One region of the Marinobacter sp. MBR-105 genome, then DNA from elsewhere that is predicted to be linked to it. Evidence: riboswitches for the same ligand, from Rfam matches in the RefSeq annotation. Region 1 holds a riboswitch; the other holds the start of a gene.

Region 1 (3,405 bases):
CGCATTCGCGGCGCGGGTATGGAATCCAGCGCCTGCAACAGGATTCGGGCCGCCAATGGCGCATTGAAGAACGCGTGGGCGAGCAGAATGCCGCTCAGCCCATAAAGATTCCACCCATTTCCAGGAAGCCAGATATTAAGTAGGCCGGTGAACCAGCCCTGCCGACCAAACACCGCGATGATGCCGGAGACTGCCACGATGGTGGGTAATACCAGACTCAACTCCATCAGCCGGAGAATCAATTTGCGACCGGGAAAGCCTGTGTAGCGGGCGAGGGCAGTCGCCACCGGGAGCGCCAGCGCCAGGCTTAACAGGACAGATAAAAAGGCCTGCCAAAGGGTAAAGCGGACCACATTCTGGAAATAGGAGCTTTCCAGCGTACTCCCCATGTCCAGCTCGCCGGCCTCCTGAAGGATGCTCCCAAGGCCGAGTGCCACCAGCAGCAACAGCCCGGTGCCGAGTAAAAGGCCGGGCCAGAGTTGCCAGCCAGGATGGCTGAAGGGGGCGGCTCTCGCGTGTGTTGGCATCACTTCAGTCGGTCAGTGCATCAAGCCAGTCGTTCACCAACTGTCGGCGAATGGTGGCAACTTTCGCGGGGTCTATATACAGGGCTTCGGATGGTGTAATCAGCTTGTCGAAAACGTCTGGCAATTCATCGCCAAGATCAACCGCCGGATACATCACATTCTTCAGTGGAATATGACGCTGGAAGTCCGCGGTCAGCATGAAGTCCAGAAACTCTCTGGCAAGTGTCTTGTTATCGGAGCTTTCCACCAGGGCGGCGACTTCTACCTGCAGGTAATGCCCTTCATTGAAACGGGCCGCCTGATAACGGTCAGTTTTGTCGATAGCCATGTGATAGGCAGGCGAGGTGCTGTAAGAGAGGATCATGGGCGCTTCGCCATTCATGAATAGCGAGAAATAACCGTCACTCCAGCTCTGAGTGGTGGCGAGAATCTTGTTGCTGAGCTGCTGCCACTTTGCTGGCGCCTCATCACCATAGACGGTATGCATCCAGAGCAACAGGCCGAGCCCCGGTGTGCTGGTGCGCGGATCCTGAATAATGATCTTGAGATCGTCTGGCGCTTTCACCAGTTCCTCGAGGCTTGAGGGCGGTTCTTGCAGCTGCTCGGTATCGTAGACAAAGGCAAAATATCCCCAGTCATAGGGCACGAAAGTGTCGTCGTCCCAGTTAACGGGCAGTGCCAGGCGTTCCAGTGATTGGCCGTGGCGGCCAAGAAGACCGGTTTGACGTGCGGTCTCCATGGTGCCGGTATCCAGCCCCAGAACCACATCTGCCGGGGTGGAGCTTCCTTCCAGCCGGAGCCTTTGCAGAATATCGCCGCCACTGTCCAGCACGGTGTAATTCAGGGAACAGCCGCATTGGGCTTCAAACGCCTCTTTAACAGCGGGCCCCGGGCCCCACTCGGCGGCAAAGGATGGATGGGTATACACATTCAGAACGGCCGGTTCTTCGGCAGCGGCCATCGCAGGCAGCGACACGGCGAGAAGCGCAGGAATCAAGCGTGAAAACATACAGCGGCACCTTGTTCAGTAGCGGGGGTGCCATGCCGCGAACACCACCAAAGGTGGTGACTCAATCCCTACGCCGGTATTAACCGGGTCAGGTTCCGCGGGTATGGTCTCAGCCCTTCCAGGCACCCCGTTGAGTTAGGCCAATGTTACCACGCCCGAGCCACACCCCGGAATTCGTATGTTTGATTACCGCTTGTTTATTTTTTGTACGGCGATGACGGGTGTCTCATTTTTTATTGGTAGAATGGGGCATTTTTTGTTCTACGGATTTAAACAGCTTCGAGTTGAGAGGTAAGCTTGATGCCCAAGCATCACAAACTACGAAAGATTTCCGCCCTGTTTGCGGGCGCGCTTTTTTCCCTTGGGTTATCGGCGGCAGGCCACGCCCAATCCGGTAATGATGATATGTTTGGCCGCCTGGCCTCCGCAGCACCCAAGTTGAGCCCACAGGTTCTCGAAGCCGCATTGAAAGCAACTCGTTGTGCCATCAGCAATGGCACGGCCATGCCAGAGAGGCTGGCGGTGATCGACTTCTCTTTGCCGTCTTCCAAAGAAAGGCTGTGGTTGTTTGATCTCAATGAAGGCGAGTTGATTCTTCGTGATCTGGTGGCCCACGGTAAAAACTCCGGTAATGCCGAGGCAACCGCTTTCTCCAATATCGAGGGCAGTTACCAATCCAGCATCGGCTTGTTCAAAGCTGCTGAATCCTATCGGGGTTCCCACGGCTATTCGTTGCGCCTTGACGGACTGGAGCCGGGCTTCAATGACCTGGCTCGCCAGCGGGCAATTGTCATCCATGGTGCCGACTACGTTCAGGACAGCTGGGTCACAAAATACGGCAGAATCGGCCGCAGTCATGGCTGCCCGGCGGTAGACAACCAGATCATCAAAACCGTGGTGGACGAACTCAAGGGCGGGCAACTGGTATTCAAGTACTATCCCGATCAGGAATGGCTCCAGGCATCCAGTTATCTGAACTGCGATTCCGCCGGGCAGCTGGCGGGTGCACGTAACGTAACAGCGCAGGCCGGGGATCGATCCTGAATCGTTGCTGGCTAAACTTTGTTCAGATTGTCAGTAAAAACAGAAAGTTGAAAAAAAGGTGTTGACGGCGAAGGCGGAATCCGTAGAATACGCAGCCGTTGATGAGGCAATGCTTCCGAAACATTAGAGCGGGAATAGCTCAGTTGGTAGAGCACAACCTTGCCAAGGTTGGGGTCGCGAGTTCGAATCTCGTTTCCCGCTCCAATTTCTCCAAGTCTCTCAATGCCTCCTGAGAGCAAAAGCCAGAATCCAGGCTTCCCCGGCGCGGTGGCAGAGTGGTTATGCAGCGGACTGCAACTCCGTGTACGCCGGTTCGATTCCGACCCGCGCCTCCATTTTTACTCCCTTATATCAAAGTCTTGTGATCTTGGGCAGTAGTCCTCGGCTGATACTGAAGGCTCATGTCTTCGGGCATATTCATGAGGGCTATGGTGAGTACCTGCAGGGCGAAACCCGTCTCATTAATGCCAGTACCTGCAACGAGCGTTGTATGCCTGAGAGTACTCCGGTGGTGTTAGACCTATCCCTTCAAAAGGGCTGACCTCAAGGACGCCAGGCTATGTTTGTTGCTCATTAACTGCGTGAAGCCAGGGGCTTCATAAATGCCTCTGCCGCTTTCGCCGGCATTGGTTTGGCGTAAAGAAAGCCCTGGGCGAAATCGCATCCGAGATCCCGTATCAGCTTTGCCTGTTGCTCGGTCTCTACACCTTCTACAAGAATGCTCAAGCCGAGACTCTGGCCGACCGTAACCATGGCTTTCATGATGGCCATGTCGCTTTCGTTTTCCATGGCATAGTGAAGAAAGCTTCGATCGATCTTGATGCT
Region 2 (3,405 bases), on a different contig from region 1:
CCTTGTTGGGCAGTCCAAGGTGTTCCTTGGGCGTGACATAACAAAGCATGGCACAACCGTACCAACCGATCATGGCCGCCCCAATGCCAGACGTGATGTGGTCATAGCCCGGGGCAATATCGGTGATCAGCGGTCCGAGCGTATAGAACGGCGCTTCGTCACAGCATTCCAGCTGTTTGTCCATGTTCTCCTTGATCAACTGCATCGGCACATGGCCGGGGCCTTCGATCATGCACTGGACGTCGTGCTTCCAGGCAATTTTGGTGAGTTCTCCGAGAGTTTCCAGTTCACCAAACTGGGCGGCATCATTGGCATCGGCAATAGAGCCCGGGCGCAAGCCGTCACCAAGACTGAAGGAGACATCATAGGCCTTCATGATTTCGCAGATGTCTTCAAAGTGCTCGTACAGGAAACTTTCCTTGTGGTGAGCCAGGCACCACTTGGCCATGATGGAACCACCTCGGGACACGATGCCGGTGGTGCGTTTGGCGGTCAGTGGTACGTGGTGCAGGCGCACGCCGGCGTGGATGGTGAAGTAATCCACGCCCTGCTCCGCCTGTTCAATCAAGGTGTCGCGGAAGATTTCCCAGGTCAGCTCTTCGGCCACGCCGCCGACTTTTTCCAGGGCCTGGTAGATGGGCACGGTGCCGATGGGGACCGGGGAGTTGCGGATGATCCACTCCCGGGTTTCGTGAATGTTCTTGCCGGTGGACAGATCCATGATGGTATCCGCTCCCCAGCGAATGCCCCAGGTGAGTTTTTCCACTTCCTCTTCAATGGAGGAGGTCACTGCCGAGTTGCCAATGTTGCCGTTGATCTTCACCAGGAAGTTGCGGCCGATGATCATCGGTTCGATTTCCGGGTGGTTGATGTTGGCTGGAATGATGGCACGGCCGCGGGCCACCTCGTCTCGAACGAACTCCGGGGTGATTTCTTCCGGCAGGTTGGCACCGAATGACTGGCCGGGGTGCTGCTCGGCCAGCAATCCATTCTCTCGGGCTTCCTGCAGCTTCATGTTCTCCCGGATGGCAATGTACTCCATTTCCGGCGTAACAATGCCCTGCCGGGCGTAATGCATCTGGGACACATTGTTGCCGGGTTTGGCACGCAGGGGTTTGCGCTCGTCCATAAACCGGAGCGGATCCAGAGTCGGATCTTTCATACGCCGGCGGGTAAACTCAGAGGTATACCCTTCCAGTTGTTCGACATCGCCGCGTTCGGCAATCCATGCAGCGCGCACCGGCGGCAGCCCCTTGCGCAGATCAATGCTGGCTTCCGGGTCTGAATAGGGCCCGGAGGTGTCGTACACCACCACTGGCGGATTCTTTTCCCCGCCCATTTCAGTGGGCGTGTCACCCACAGTAATTTCCCGCATAGGCACGCGCAGATCGGCTCGGCTACCCTGCACGTATATTTTTCGTGAGCTTGGTAATGGTTTGATTGCTGCGGAGTCTACTTGTGCGGAATCGCTCAGGTAGGATGGGATGTCCGTCATCGTCTGCTCCCGTGTTTGCTCAGGTGGTCGGGTCGCGTATGACGGAGTTATGCCGAAGGTAATCCGAAACCTACTTCTGGCATGGTTCGTACGGTCTTAATCCCTACGCCGGTATTATCCGGATCAGGTCGCGGGTTCTGCGTTGCAATCTCAGCCGATCACCTGCTTCAGGCGAATCAGCACCCCGTCAAGACGCGATAAATATTCTGTTTTGCTCACAAAATGAGTGAGCTTTTCAAGTGTAGAGACGGGAACGATTATTGTCCATAATGGGCCACCAATACCTTTGGGTCACTATCGGGATAAACCCGCGCTCTACACGTTGACCTGCCGATACCTGTGTCCAGATCATGGATGCCCGGAGATAGTTTTCAGGAGCAATAATGAAGAAACGTTTACTTCCAGGTTTGATCACCCTGCTGGCAGCCCAGCCCGCTTTCTCTCTGGATCTTGTGGAGGCTTATGAGCAGGCACTGTCATATGACTCCGGCATCGCCTCTGCGCTGGCACAGTTTCAGGCCCAGCAAGCCGCCAGCGATGTGAGCAAGAGTACCTTATTGCCGCAGGTTGGTGCGTTTGCCGAAGCCAACCACACGGATTTCGACGCTGAAAACGGCCCGGGAGACAGCTACAAGTCATTCAACTATGGCGTGCAATTGTCGCAACCGGTTTTCCGCGCCGACAACTGGTTCCGCTACGACGCCAGCCAGTTCCAGACCGAAGCCGCCCAGGCCCAGTACAACCTGGCCCAGCAACAACTTATTCTGGATGTTGCAACCGCCTATTTTAATGTCCTGCGCGCTCAGGATACCGTTGCAACAGCTCGCGCGACTGAAGCAGCAATCCAGCGCCAGTATGAACAGGCGCAGGAACGCTTCGACGTCGGCCTGATCGCCATCACCGAGGTGTACGAAGCCCGCGCCAGCTATGACGACAGCAAAAGCCAGCGCATCGCAGCCGACAACCAGCTGAATGTCGCCCGGGAGCAGCTGGCGCGACTGACCGGCGAATACGCCGATGACCTGGAAAACCTGCGCGAGAATTTCCCGCTCGGTCGACCTGAACCCATGAACCCGAATGCCTGGGAGACAACCGCTCTGGACCAGAACTGGTCTATTCAAGCGGCCCTGTCCCAACTGAACGCCAGCGAGGCTAATCTTAAAGTTGCCAAATCCGGCCATCTGCCAACAGTGGATCTGGTAGCCTCCTACGGCGAGTCTGAGTTGGACGGAGCCCGGAACCCGCAGCAGGAGGGAACCCAGGGGGTTATTGGCCTCGAGCTGAACGTGCCCCTCTACATGGGCGGCGGCACTCAAGCCGGCGTGCGCCAACAACGCTCTCTGGTTACCGCAGCCGAGCAGGATCTGAACACCGTCCGTCGCGATGTGCAGGTGAACACCCGCAGCCTGTTCCTCACCGTGAACAACAACGTGGAAACGGCATCGGCCCTGGAACAGACCATCATCTCCCGTCGCAGCGCACTGGATGCCACCCGGGCCGGTTATGACGTTGGTACCCGCAACATTGTGGAAGTGCTGGATGCCGAGCGGGCGTACTACGTTGCCCTTCGGGATTACGCAAATGCACGGTATGACTACGTGATCAATACCCTGCAACTGAAACAGGCAGCCGGAACCCTGAGCCCCCAGGATCTGGTGGATCTGAACAACTGGCTGAGTGAAGGTGCCCGCGGCATAGAAGCCATGGCAGAAGAAGACCGGACACTGGACGACCCTACTCAGTAATCCTGAAAAGGAGAGCCCCGGGCATCACCCGCGATGCCCGGGGTTACAGGCGTTCAATAATGCCTTCGACAACCTTATCAAGGGCGCCACGGTTTTTCTGAACGACACTCAATGCACGCTCTCCGTAGGCCCGACACTCCTCTTTATCAGCCATCAACTTGCTGA

The links. A riboswitch is a leader RNA that binds a small molecule or an ion and turns the genes downstream of it on or off. The one in region 1 is predicted to bind thiamine pyrophosphate.
Region 2: it holds a riboswitch for thiamine pyrophosphate, as region 1 does, so the genes downstream of both, thiC (phosphomethylpyrimidine synthase ThiC) here and thiB (thiamine ABC transporter substrate binding subunit) in region 1, are expected to answer to the same signal.

Annotation. Positions count from the first base shown of each region.
Region 1 covers NZ_JBRJHG010000003.1:211,666-215,070, forward strand. The annotation lists gene thiP (thiamine/thiamine pyrophosphate ABC transporter permease) at 1-527, opposite strand, end outside; gene thiB (thiamine ABC transporter substrate binding subunit) at 532-1,536, opposite strand; TPP riboswitch at 1,585-1,676, opposite strand; gene ACSSVV_RS05685 (murein L,D-transpeptidase catalytic domain family protein) at 1,837-2,580, shown strand; tRNA gene ACSSVV_RS05690 (tRNA-Gly) at 2,709-2,784, shown strand; tRNA gene ACSSVV_RS05695 (tRNA-Cys) at 2,842-2,915, shown strand; gene ACSSVV_RS05700 (putative bifunctional diguanylate cyclase/phosphodiesterase) at 3,154-3,405, opposite strand, start outside.
Region 2 covers NZ_JBRJHG010000012.1:59,290-62,694, reverse strand. The annotation lists gene thiC (phosphomethylpyrimidine synthase ThiC) at 1-1,495, opposite strand, end outside; TPP riboswitch at 1,579-1,692, opposite strand; gene ACSSVV_RS14400 (TolC family outer membrane protein) at 1,879-3,240, shown strand; gene waaA (lipid IV(A) 3-deoxy-D-manno-octulosonic acid transferase) at 3,284-3,405, opposite strand, start outside.